DNA from 3 places in the Bacteroides hominis genome. Region 2 is predicted to be linked to each of the others. Evidence: riboswitches for the same ligand, from Rfam matches in the RefSeq annotation. Region 2 holds a riboswitch; each other region holds the start of a gene.

Region 1 (4,280 bases), 1.1 Mb from region 2:
TAAACGAAAGACCTATCGCAATGCTGACAATCAGCAGGGCAGCCTCCGTCAACCGGGCAAATCCCGTGAGGATATATCCTTCTACAATATCGATCACACCGTTGATCAGCGGCACGCCCGGTACCAGATAAAGCACGCTGGTTGCAAGGGCTATCTCAGAGGTAGTGTCAAAAATAAGTGCCGTCGACGCACATAAGGACGCAACAAAAGCGGAAACAATAAAAATGATATAATGATTTATTTTCTTCTTCTGCATCTGTTGCTTCAGGAAAAGTCCCGTGATAGTAGCCGAAAAGACAATGCTCATAGAAATGATATCACCACCAAACAACTTACAGAATGAAGCATTGGCGAATCCAACCAGCAGAAGCACAAACAACGGATCTATTTTCGGTGCCGATATAATTTTATTGAACTTGTCCGCCATCTCGTGTAAAGGCAGATGTTTGTCATAAACCTCCCAACTCAAAGCACTCAATTCAGAGTTGTGTTCAAAACTGATCGGATGGGCAGGAATATCAATTACTTCGTTACAAGCCTCACGCGTTTCGTTATCAATAATGGTCAGGATAATGTTTTTATGAAAAACACTCAACTTCACATCCACCCCATAGGCTTCTCCGATACGCTTCGAGTTACGGATGACACGTGAGGTGTGCACACCTGCTCCCATCAGATGGGCCGAATATCCGGCAATGAACTTGGATATGGAAATCAAAGATTCATTTGTAGTCATAATGCTCACTTTTTTAAATCGGGCGCAAAAGTACAAAAAAGATAGGAAAGAGAGACATGATGCAACCTTTCATTTTATCCAAATCTTGTTTCGCACCGCTTTCCTGCTTCCATTCAGCATCTTCCATCATTGACATTTTGACATTCTGTCATCTTGTATTTTCTATGTGGCTTGTAGCGCATTTTTCGGAGTCTGTCCCAGGCCTCTCCGGAAAAAGCGCCGTATTTACAATTCTCCAAAAACAAAAGAACATTCGTGAACATATCTTCCAAGCAAATTAAAATATATCCACTGCATTTTGTAGCATAAAGCATATAAATAACTGATATTACAATCCAAACGATTAATCCGGCCGAGCATCGAGACGGAGTCAACCAGCATAAGAAACAGAGCTTTTAGTGCCTCTTTTTAGAGTGTTGACCTCACCCGGATACAATGTTAACTTCCTCTGAACGCAATGTTAACTTCCTCCGAATACGATGTTAACTTCATATAAAGACAATATTAACTTCCTAAAGGCAAGAAATCGATCATCTCTGATCATCCAAAGTATATTTAATCACAAAACAGTCCGGATATCGTATACTAATGCCATATTTATGCGGACTACTTTTCTATTTCACACATATAGAATTCTTCCCTTGTTTTAAAAACAGAGTAAATCCCTTCTTTCTGCTACAAATAAGCAGTAAACCACGTCCTTTTGACTAAAAGACATCCGCCTTTCCCAATATAAAAGGCTTCACTTCTCCGATATACCTATAAATAAGTATATTCTTTAATTTATTTCTATATAAACTAATAAATGTATATCTTTGCTCCCGCTTAGGTGATGCAGTCGAAGCATTCCGTTCGATGCATAAAAGGGAATCCGGTGAGAATCCGGAACAGTGCCCGCTACTGTGATGCCCATATACTCCGCATTCTGTTCAAAGGAGGAAAGGAAAGCATTTCTACACATACCACTGTCGATGCCGGAAGGCAAGGCGGGAAGGTTGCTTTCTAAAAAAGGGATAGTCAGGAAACCTGCCGAGCAGACATAGATAACAGTGCCGTCCCGGGGTCAGGAAGGCCGTTTATTAACACATTATTCAAAAACATCAATGGACAAAAGATGCTTACTGACCATTCTCTTGGGAGGATGTGCAGCGGTGGGTGCGTTTGCACAGCAACACGCAACAGGCAAAGACAAAGAGATGACTGTGGACCTGAACCCTGTAGTTGTGACAGGTACCGGTACACACCAAAGACTGAAAAACACACCGGCTCCGGTGGAAGTAGTAACTGCCAACGAAATAAAGAAAGCCGGTATCACAGACTTTCAGCAGGCAATGACCATGCTCGTTCCTTCCCTTTCATTCTCTACCAATTCAATGGGTTCTTACCTGATGATGAACGGCCTCTCCAACAAATATGTACTCATCTTGATTAATGGCCGAAAACTGATAGGGGACACAGCGAACAATATCGACCTCTCACGCATCGACATGAGCCGCGTGAAACGCATCGAGGTGCTTGACGGCGCAGGTTCATCACTTTATGGTTCTGATGCCATTGCAGGTGTAATCAACATCATCACCAATGAACCGAAAGAACTGATGCAGGTAACTTCTACCACCCGATATGAAGATCACCGCCAACTGACACAAATGGTAAATGCGGACATCGCTACTGAAAAGTTCGGTTCGTATACCTCCTATAAACATGAACAAAGCGCAGGGTGGAGAAACAGTGACTTAGCATACGTAACAGATAGTAAAACAGGAGCAGTATCAACTATTCCCACCGTATCGCCTACATCCAATGGCTTCCACTCCAATTTAGTAAATCAAAAGTTCACTTTCCAACCGACTGAGAAGTTCTCTTTCTATGCTAATGGAGGTTACTACTGGAAATTAACAGATCGCCCTGTATACGATAAAAGTATCGATGGAGGTTCAAAATATGACCTGCATTACGAATCGTATAACTTCGGTGTAGGCGGACGCTATAAAATCAATAAACGGTCTTCTATCCAACTCGACCTGATAAACGACAATTATATGCAGAACTACAAGTACCTGGTTGATGACACTAAAAAAAATATTGCAATTGGTGATTATACAAAAACAAAACGGCAGCACTTCTATGATGCCGAACTGAAAGGTATCTTCAACTTTGCGAAAGACAACATGACGGTATTCGGAGTAGACTACCGTTCGGAAAGCCTGGACCGTCCCAGTGCTAATGTTGATAAAGCAATCTATACGGCCTCTGCTTATGCACAACACGAAATTAAATTATGGAACTGCCTCAAAGGTATTGCCGGTGTGCGTTACGATTATCACGAACTTGCCGGGGGACGTTTCACTCCAAAAGTAGCTCTGATGTATTCCGTGGGGGCTTTCAATATCCGTGGTACATACTCTACCGGTTACCGTGCTCCTGGTTTGGATGAATTATATTATTATCTCGTAAAATCAGGAGGAAATACCATTACCCAAGGTAACAAAGACCTGAAAGCAGAACACAGTAACTACTACTCCATCAATCTGGAATATAACACGAACCGTCTGAATGTATCTGTTACGGGCTATCTGAATTACATTAATGGTATGATTAACGCAACCACCAGTCCCCTCAAAGACTTACCCAATGGTGAAGAACTTCGTGCAAAAGCTCAGAAAGACTTCAACCTGACAGATGCCGAAGCCAAAAAACTCTCCAATTACAAACTCTACGGCAATCTCGACAAGGGTGTTATCCGTGGCTTTGAAATAAATGCAGCAAGCAACCTCGGTGCAGGCTTCAGCCTGAATGGAAACTATGCTTTCGCTTATGCACGTGGTAAAAGTGTGGACGGTGTGTGGGGTAACATCGAACGCTCGGTACGCCATACAGGAACCGTAGCGGGGAATTACAGCCATTCCTGGGATGACTATCTGCTGAACATCAACATCAACGGACGTTTCCAGAGCAAACGCTTCCATCCGGGACACAGCTATGGTGACGCTCCGGGTTATGGGGTGTGGAACCTGAACGTGAAACATTCACTGACAGGATTCGAACACCTGGGACTGGACTTCGGCATGGGGCTCGACAACATTTTCAACAAACGTGATACCCGTCCCAATGGCGTTAACTACGCACTTCTTTCTCCGGGACGTATGGCATATGTAAGTTTAACTCTCCGATTCAAGAAATAACCAATGAAAACATCTATTCTCTCTTTACTCTTGTTAGTTTCCCTCTTCTGCTCCGCGCACGAAGGGGGAAACTTCGTGGCCTCCGATATGCTGGCCACCATGCAACCGGGCGATAAAGCCGCCCTTCTTATGGTACACTTCGGTACTACATACGATGACACCCGTACCAAAACAATCGATGCCATCAATGCCAAAGCCAAAGAAGCATTCCCACAACTGGAAATGCGCGAGGCTTATACTTCACGTATTGTCATGCGCCGCCTCAAAGCTCGCGGCATTGAGAAACCCAGTCCACTGGAAGCACTGTTGAAACTTCTCGGAGATGGCTATACACATGTCATTGTGCAGAGTACTAACAT
Region 2 (4,280 bases):
TGACACCCGGGCTGGGCATGAAGTTCATTTCTGTATCTTCTGCGCAGATGCGGCATTCGATGGCATGTCCGCGTTGCTGGATATCTTCCTGTTTCAGTTGCAACACCTGTCCTTCGGCCACTTTAATCTGCTCTTTCACTAAATCTACGCCGACTACCTCTTCGGTAATCGGATGTTCCACTTGCAGGCGCGTGTTCATTTCCAGGAAGTAATAGTTGCGGTGCTTGTCCACCAGAAATTCGATGGTTCCCGCTCCGACATAGTTCACGGCTTTGGCGGCGGCCACTGCTTTTTCTCCCATATCCCGGCGTAGTTCAGGAGTGACGAACACCGAAGGGCTCTCTTCCACAATCTTCTGGTTGCGGCGTTGCACCGAACATTCACGTTCGCACAGATGAATCACGTTGCCATGCTTGTCGCCCAGAATCTGGAACTCAATGTGATGCGGTTCTTCTACAAATTTCTCCAGGTAAACCGTGTCGTCGCCGAATGACGAAAGTGATTCGCTCTTGGCGGTTGTGTAGGCCTCTTCCACTTCATCTGCACGATGAATCAGCCGCATACCCTTTCCACCACCTCCCATCGAGGCTTTCAGCATTACCGGATAGCCGATTTGATTGCAGAGTTCTACCGCTTCTTCAAGGCTCTTCAGGTTTTCTTGAGTACCCGGAACCACCGGTACACCGGCTTCTATCATCTTGATACGTGCCGAAATCTTATCTCCCATCGCCTCCATGGTTTCCGGGTCCGGACCGATGAAGATGATCCCCTCTTCACGACAACGACGGGCAAAGGTTGCATTTTCGGACAAGAACCCGTATCCCGGGTGGATGGCGTCTGCGCGGCACGACTTTGCCACTTCGATAATCTTTTCTATATTCAGATAACTCTCTTTCGATGCTGCCGGGCCGATGCAGTAAGCTTCGTCGGCATAGAGCACATGCTTCGCTGTTCGGTCCGCTTCCGAGAAAACGGCAATGCTCGTTATTTCCATCTCCCGGCAGGAGCGCATCACCCTCACGGCTATTTCGCCGCGGTTGGCGACTAAGATTCTTTTAATCATATTCATTTCTCAATTAAATGGAATACACATATTCATGCTTTCCACCCTGCGGACATGAGTCCACCCGATGAAAACACAGTATTTCTACGATTTGGGGCTTAACAACGATGCTTTCTTTCCTAACCCACGAGGTAAAAAAGCTCTTATTCATTGAATGGCAGGTCTTCTGACTGACTCTACATCTTATCGGACCTTCCCGACGTTTCTTTTTCCGTCAGTGGTTTGTAATTGGTTTATTGATAAGATGTTATATAGAGCTTCACAGCAGCGGGACTGTCCGGGATTTACACCCGATTCCCTTTTAATCTTCGTCCGTTGACCACGGATTCCGAACCAATTCGGGGATAAATATAGAGAAATATTGGATAGAGTGGATACTTTTTGCACGAAAAGTTCAATTTTGTGCAATGACCAACGGCGCTTTGTTTCAAAATAAATGTCATATAGACGAAACACAAATAGACTGTCGATTGTTCTTTTTTACAAATAAAAGAGCATAAACGGAATGAATTACTAACGAAATATACATGCCATGTCACACTTACCTACCTTAATTGCCGACCTTGCCCTAATACTGATGTCCGCAAGTATCATTACCCTTTTGTTCAAATGGTTGAAACAACCCTTGGTACTGGGATATATCGTCGCCGGATTATTGGCGGGACCTTACGTGCAGATTTTCCCGACTGTAGGTGATATTGAGAACATCAATATCTGGGCTGAGATAGGAGTTGTTTTTTTACTTTTCGCCCTTGGGTTGGAGTTTAGTTTTAAGAAATTAATAAATGTTGGGTCAGCTGCCTTTATCACGGCAACCACCGAAGTTATCAGCATGTTGCTGATCGGTTATATGGTAGGACATCTGTTAGGTTGGAGCACAATGAATTCTATTTTTCTGGGGGGTATGTTGTCCATGTCGTCAACAACGATTATTATCAAAGCGTTTGATGATCTCGGCTTACGTAACCAACGCTTCACGGGTGTTGTATTCGGGACATTGGTAGTTGAAGATCTGATCGCTATCCTGATGATGGTCATCCTTTCTACAATGGCAGTGAGTAAGGAGTTTGTAGGTGAAGAGCTGTTGATGAGTGTGTTGAAGGTTGTTTTCTTTCTGATCCTATGGTTCCTGATTGGGATATTTATCCTTCCGTTCTTTTTGAAAAAAGCAAAACGGCTGATGAATAACGAAACCTTACTGATCGTTTCGCTGGGACTTTGTCTGGGAATGGTTGTGTTGGCTACCCGTACAGGATTCTCGGCTGCACTGGGTGCTTTCATTATGGGATCTATCCTTGCCGAGACGGTTGAGGCCGAACACATAGAACATATCATCCAGCCGGTGAAAGATCTTTTCGGAGCTATTTTCTTTGTCTCTGTCGGTATGTTGGTCAATCCGGCTGTCTTGGTGCAGTATGCCTGGCCGGTGGTCATCATTACTTTGGTAACTCTTGTGGGTAAATCCATATTTTCTTCATTGGGAGTTTTATTATCCGGTGAACCGTTGAAGGTTTCCGTCAAGTCAGGATTCAGCCTTGCTCAGATAGGAGAGTTCGCTTTCATTATCGCAGGGCTGGGGGCTTCACTCAAAGTACTGGATAGTTTTATCCCTCCGATTATTGTTGCGGTATCGGTGATTACTACATTCACAACTCCTTATTTCATCCGGTTGGCAAATCCGTTTGCCGAATGGCTTTATAAAATACTTCCGCCTAAAACCAGGAAAAGTCTGGATCGCTATGCTTCCGGTAAGAAGACGGTCAATCATGACAGCGATTGGAAGCGGTTGTTGAAGACGATTGTCGGAAGAGTGATTATCTATAGTGTCCTTCTCACGGCGATTTGGTTATTGTCTGTGCAAACCGTTTATCCCACGATAAACGAGATGTTCGATGCTCCCGGGCGATGGGTAAACATAGGGATGTGTCTGGTCACACTTCTGTTGATGACACCTTTCCTGTGGGCACTTGTTTCAGATAAGTATAATTCCCCGGATGTGTTTTTTAAGTTGTGGAATGATGATAATTACAATCACGGACGGTTGGTCGCGCTGATTTTGTTCCGTGTGTCGGTTGCCGTCTTTTTCATTGCAGGGGTCGTTATCAGTTACTTCAGCCTCAATTATGGGATAGGCATTGTGATAGCCGTTGCCGTATTGGCATTGATTCTTATTTTCAGGGAGAATCTCACGCAATATTCGCATCTGGAAACACACTTCCTGACCAATCTGAACGGAAGGGAAGAAGCTGCCCGCAAACGTTATCCTCTGAAAAGTCGTTTTAACAGTGAGTTTAATGACAAAGATGTTGAGCTGACTTCCGTTTGGGTGTCTCCTTATTCGTCTTATATCGGTCAGTCATTGGATGAACTCCCTTTCAGGCGGGAGTTTGGTGTCAATATAGTAAGTATTGTCAGAGGGGAGCGGAGAATATACATTCCACAAAGTTCCGAACGAATTTATCCGCAGGATAAGTTAGTAGTGGTCGGAACAGGCGGACAGCTGCAAGAGTTCCGGACGGAACTTGAGAACAGACAGGATTTGCCGGATGAAAAGAACATAAAACAAGATGTGACGCTTCATTCATTTACGGTAGATGAAGATTTTCCGTTTCTGAACAAAAGCATTGCCCAGTCCCGGTTAGGAAAAAGATATGATAGTCTCGTCGTAGCCCTTGAACGAGAGGGTGAATTGGTTCCGGTGAATCAGGCTATAGTTTTCCAATTGGGAGATTTGGTTTGGGTGGTAGGAGACAGGGAGAAGATCAGGCAGTTTTTGGTGCGGAAGAAGTAAGAGTGGTAAAGAGCAGAGGAAAGGAAAACGGCTGAGGCGAAAATTTGCATTTTGACAGATACACAATGAAGTATCATTCTGTATTTTCAATACGGTCTGTATTCGTTTCTTTCCGGCCTCGTTTGCGACTGCTTCCGAAAAGGCTCTTATTTTCCCATCAGACAGAATCAAAATGATGTGATTTTACCTTTTTATCAAGCATATGGTTGGTGATCCTTGTTTTTAGACATCTTCTGTCGTTGTAGGTCGGATTGAACCTTTAAAATGATAGTTGACACATATCCCTTCTGAAGCCTCCGATAATTTCAGGAAACTTGTATTTTACGCCTTCTTTTGCGTTATTAACTTCTTTCGGACAAAAGATTAGCTTCTTCCGAACAAAAGACTAACTTCTTTTCGGGAAAACACTTACTTCTTTTTGGAAAA
Region 3 (4,280 bases), 150 kb from region 2:
AGCAGCAGGAAAAGTTCCCGTTCCTGCTTGTCGACAAAGCCATATAAAACGTAAGCATCTTCGCGGATGGCTTCGTAGATATAGAGTTTACAACTGCTCTTACCCTGAATGGCAGAATAAGTGTTGAGTGATATATTAACGGCATATCCTAATCCGTTACAATCGATAACTGCGGTTGCCGGACTCAGTTCGGCAATCTCGCCTTTGATGTATTCTATCATAATGGTTATAATCAGAACGCAAAGATAATAAATATTGTGCTTCACGAACCTTGAATAACAAAAACTAACTTTAACACCCCTAAGAGACTCAAAAACAAAGAAAATGACTAATTTTGCAACCGAAATAAAGAAATGTGTTAAACAAAACCAATAAAAAGATGAAAAAAGTAAGAGCAGCCATCGTAGGTTATGGCAATATTGGTCGTTATGTGCTGGAAGCCCTCCAAGCGGCTCCCGATTTTGAGATAGCAGGTGTGGTTCGTCGTGCAGGTGCCGAGAACAAACCGGCTGAACTGAATGATTACGCAGTAGTTAAAGATATAAAGGAACTTCAGGGAGTAGACGTGGCTATTCTTTGTACTCCGACCCGCAGCGTTGAGAAATACGCAAAAGAAATCCTCGCAATGGGAATCAATACAGTGGACAGTTTCGATATCCACACCGGAATCGTAGATCTCCGCCGTGAACTGGGTGCTTGTGCCAAAGAACACGGGGCGGTATCGATCATCTCGGCCGGATGGGATCCGGGAAGCGACTCCATCGTACGCACCATGCTCGAGGCTATTGCTCCGAAAGGCATCACTTACACCAACTTCGGTCCGGGTATGAGCATGGGCCACACGGTAGCCGTGAAAGCAATCGACGGAGTGAAAGCGGCTTTGTCAATGACCATCCCCACAGGAACGGGAATCCACCGCCGCATGGTATACATCGAACTGAAAGACGGATATAAATTTGAAGACGTGGCAGCCGCAATCAAATCGGACGCTTATTTCGTGAACGACGAAACCCACGTAAAGCAAGTGCCGAGCGTGGATGCACTCTTGGACATGGGACACGGTGTAAACCTGACCCGCAAAGGTGTATCGGGAAAAACCCAGAATCAGTTGTTCGAATTCAACATGCGCATCAACAATCCCGCACTGACCGCACAGGTACTGGTATGCGTGGCACGCGCTTCGATGAAGCAGCAACCGGGATGCTACACCATGGTGGAAGTACCGGTAATCGACCTGTTGCCGGGCGACCGCGAAGAATGGATCGGACATCTGGTATAAATCTGCTGCCTGATACAAGATACTTCTAAAAAGGAAAGGATGACCGCAGATTTTAAGAGGGTGTGTCGAAACTCTCAAATCTGCGGTCATCTTATTAAATTGCTACCACATCACCTATATACACACGAATGGAGAACAAGCGATATTCACACGGCGAAGAATTATCCAACACCCTGAGTCATGGTGCAGGTATTCTGTTAGGTATCACCGCAGGATATTTTCTGTTGGAAAAAGCACTTACCAACCCACATCCCCATTGGGCGGCAGGTTGTGTGCTGGTCTACCTGGCGGGAATGCTGGCATCCTATATCAGTTCTACCTGGTATCACGGTTCAAGACCCGGCAGCCGTAAAGAACTTCTCCGCAAATTCGACCACGGCGCCATCTACCTGCACATAGCAGGCACTTATACCCCGTTTACCTTATTGGTATTGCGCCATGCCGGTGGCTGGGGCTGGGGAATATTCGCTTTCGTATGGCTGTCGGCCATCGTAGGCTTCATACTGGCTTTTAAAAAGCTGAAAGAACACAGTAATCTTGAAACAGTCTGCTTCGTCGGAATGGGTTCTGCCATCCTGGTAGCCCTGAAACCTTTGATGGACTGCCTCTCCGCCATCGGAGCTTCTCCCGCCTTTTGGTGGCTTATCGGAGGAGGGGCTTCCTACATCATGGGAGCCGTATTTTATTCGTTGCGAAAACCTTACACACATGCTGTTTTCCACCTGTTTTGTCTGGGCGGAAGCATAGGGCATATCATAGCTATCTGGCTGATTCTTTAGCAAACTTCATTTAAATTTCATGCCCGAAAGTTTCCCGTTTTGGAAAACTTTCTGTATCAGGAAGAAAGAAAAGTTCTCCAAAAATTCTTCTTAAAACAAGAACAACTTATTGCTTTAACTGTTACCTTTGTAGCAGATTTCAGCACTAAAAAGAGGTTTAGTCACGAGGGAACGCTGTGCAAATCGGCGACAGTACCCGCTGCTGTAATTCTCTGAGAATCCGCACACTATGCCACTGCGCCCAGCGTGGGAAGGCGTTGCGAGGGAGAGATAAGTCAGAAGACCTGCTGAAAAAGTAAACATATTAAAAAAAATCTAAAGCTTTCGGGAGTTAAAGTTATGAACTACGCGGAAATTTGTATCATCAAACGAGATGGTAAAAGGGAGGACTTCTCCATCAGTAAAATCAAGAACGCTGTATCAAAAGCGTTTAGTGCCACAGGAATCAATGATGAACAGCAATTGATTGCTGACATCACGATGAACGTAATCGGACAATTTGCATCTCCTACCATTACGGTAGAAGAAATTCAGGACCTGGTAGAAAAAGAGCTGATGAAGGTTCGTCCGGAAGTAGCCAAAAAGTACATCATCTATCGGGAATGGCGAAACACCGAACGAGACAAAAAGACTCAGATGAAGCATGTGATGGACGGTATCGTAGCTATCGATAAAAACGATGTCAACCTGAGCAATGCCAATATGAGCAGTCATACCCCCGCCGGACAGATGATGACATTTGCCTCGGAAGTAACCAAAGACTATACATATAAATATCTGTTGCCGAAACGTTTTGCCGAGGCGCACCAATTGGGAGACATCCACATCCATGACCTGGATTACTACCCGACCAAAACCACGACTTGTATCCAGTATGACATGGATGACCTCTTCGAACGTGGATTCCGCACCAAGAACGGCAGTATACGTACCCCGCAAAGCATTCAAAGTTATGCTACCCTGGCTACCATTATTTTCCAGACTAACCAGAACGAACAGCACGGAGGTCAGGCCATACCGGCATTCGACTTCTTTATGGCAAAAGGGGTAAGCAAATCATTCCGTAAACACCTGGCATCATTCATCAGCTTCTATGTACAGATGAACAAGGGTGAAGAAATAGAAGAAAAGGCTATCCGTACAGTGATTGCCGAACATCTGTCGTCCATCAAAGCAGCGGAACTGGAACGCGAAACATTGCGCATGGCCCTGACTGCCCTACAGATCAATATCGACAAAGAACATCTGAACCAAATTATAGAGAAAGCATTTGTGCAGACTCAGAAAGATACGCACCAGGCCATGGAAGGCTTTATCCATAACCTGAACACAATGCACTCACGCGGTGGAAACCAGGTAGTGTTCAGTTCGATCAATTATGGAACAGACACTTCGGCCGAAGGACGCATGGTGATTGAAGAATTACTGAAAGCAACCGTAGAGGGACTGGGCACAAGGGGAGAAGTGCCGGTATTCCCAATCCAGATATTCAAGATAAAAAACGGAGTATCGTACACAGAAGCCGATTATGAAAAGGCTATGGCTAATTTCGATGCTGCCATGGAAGGTAAATTAAAATTTGAAGCACCCAACTTCGACCTGTTCCTGAAAGCTTGCCACACTACGGCAAAAGCACTCTTCCCTAACTTCATGTTCCTGGATGCCCCGTTCAACCAAAACGAAAAATGGGACGCCAACGACCCGCAACGTTACCGTTACGAACTGGCCACCATGGGATGCCGCACACGTGTGTTTGAGAACGTAGCCGGCGAGAAATCGTCTTTGGGACGCGGAAACCTTTCGTTCACTACACTCAATATGCCGCGCCTTGCCATCGAAGCCCGTATCAAAGCAGAAAATATGACGGAGGACGGACACAATAAAGATGCCGTCGAGAAAAAGGCTAAAGAAATTTTCATCGAATCGATACATGAAACGGCTACCTTGATAGCCGAACAACTCTACGAGCGCTATCAATATCAGCGTACAGCCCTGGCACGCCAATTCCCCTTCATGATGGGAAATGATGTATGGAAAGGAGGAGCTGCCCTGAACCCGAACGAACAAGTAGGCGACGTGCTGCGCAGTGGTACGCTGGGTATCGGCTTCCTGGGTGGACACAATGCCATGGTGGCTCTCTATGGAGAGGGACACGGACACAGCCAGAAGGCATGGGACACCCTTTATGAAGCCGTGCTGGAAATCAACAAGGTGGCTGATGA

The links. A riboswitch is a leader RNA that binds a small molecule or an ion and turns the genes downstream of it on or off. The one in region 2 is predicted to bind cobalamin.
Region 1: it holds a riboswitch for cobalamin, as region 2 does, so the genes downstream of both, R3O62_RS16245 (TonB-dependent receptor plug domain-containing protein) here and accC (acetyl-CoA carboxylase biotin carboxylase subunit) in region 2, are expected to answer to the same signal.
Region 3: it holds a riboswitch for cobalamin, as region 2 does, so the genes downstream of both, R3O62_RS21560 (anaerobic ribonucleoside triphosphate reductase) here and accC (acetyl-CoA carboxylase biotin carboxylase subunit) in region 2, are expected to answer to the same signal.

The regions. Positions count from the first base shown of each region.
Region 1 covers NZ_CP178829.1:3,857,739-3,862,018, forward strand. The annotation lists gene R3O62_RS16240 (threonine/serine exporter family protein) at 1-736, opposite strand, end outside; cobalamin riboswitch at 1,547-1,785, shown strand; gene R3O62_RS16245 (TonB-dependent receptor plug domain-containing protein) at 1,840-3,921, shown strand; gene R3O62_RS16250 (sirohydrochlorin cobaltochelatase) at 3,925-4,280, shown strand, end outside.
Region 2 covers NZ_CP178829.1:4,959,919-4,964,198, reverse strand. The annotation lists gene accC (acetyl-CoA carboxylase biotin carboxylase subunit) at 1-1,063, opposite strand, end outside; cobalamin riboswitch at 1,202-1,416, opposite strand; gene R3O62_RS20880 (cation:proton antiporter) at 1,596-3,854, shown strand.
Region 3 covers NZ_CP178829.1:5,114,321-5,118,600, forward strand. The annotation lists gene ruvA (Holliday junction branch migration protein RuvA) at 1-221, opposite strand, end outside; gene R3O62_RS21550 (diaminopimelate dehydrogenase) at 380-1,279, shown strand; gene trhA (PAQR family membrane homeostasis protein TrhA) at 1,408-2,058, shown strand; cobalamin riboswitch at 2,182-2,365, shown strand; gene R3O62_RS21560 (anaerobic ribonucleoside triphosphate reductase) at 2,398-4,280, shown strand, end outside.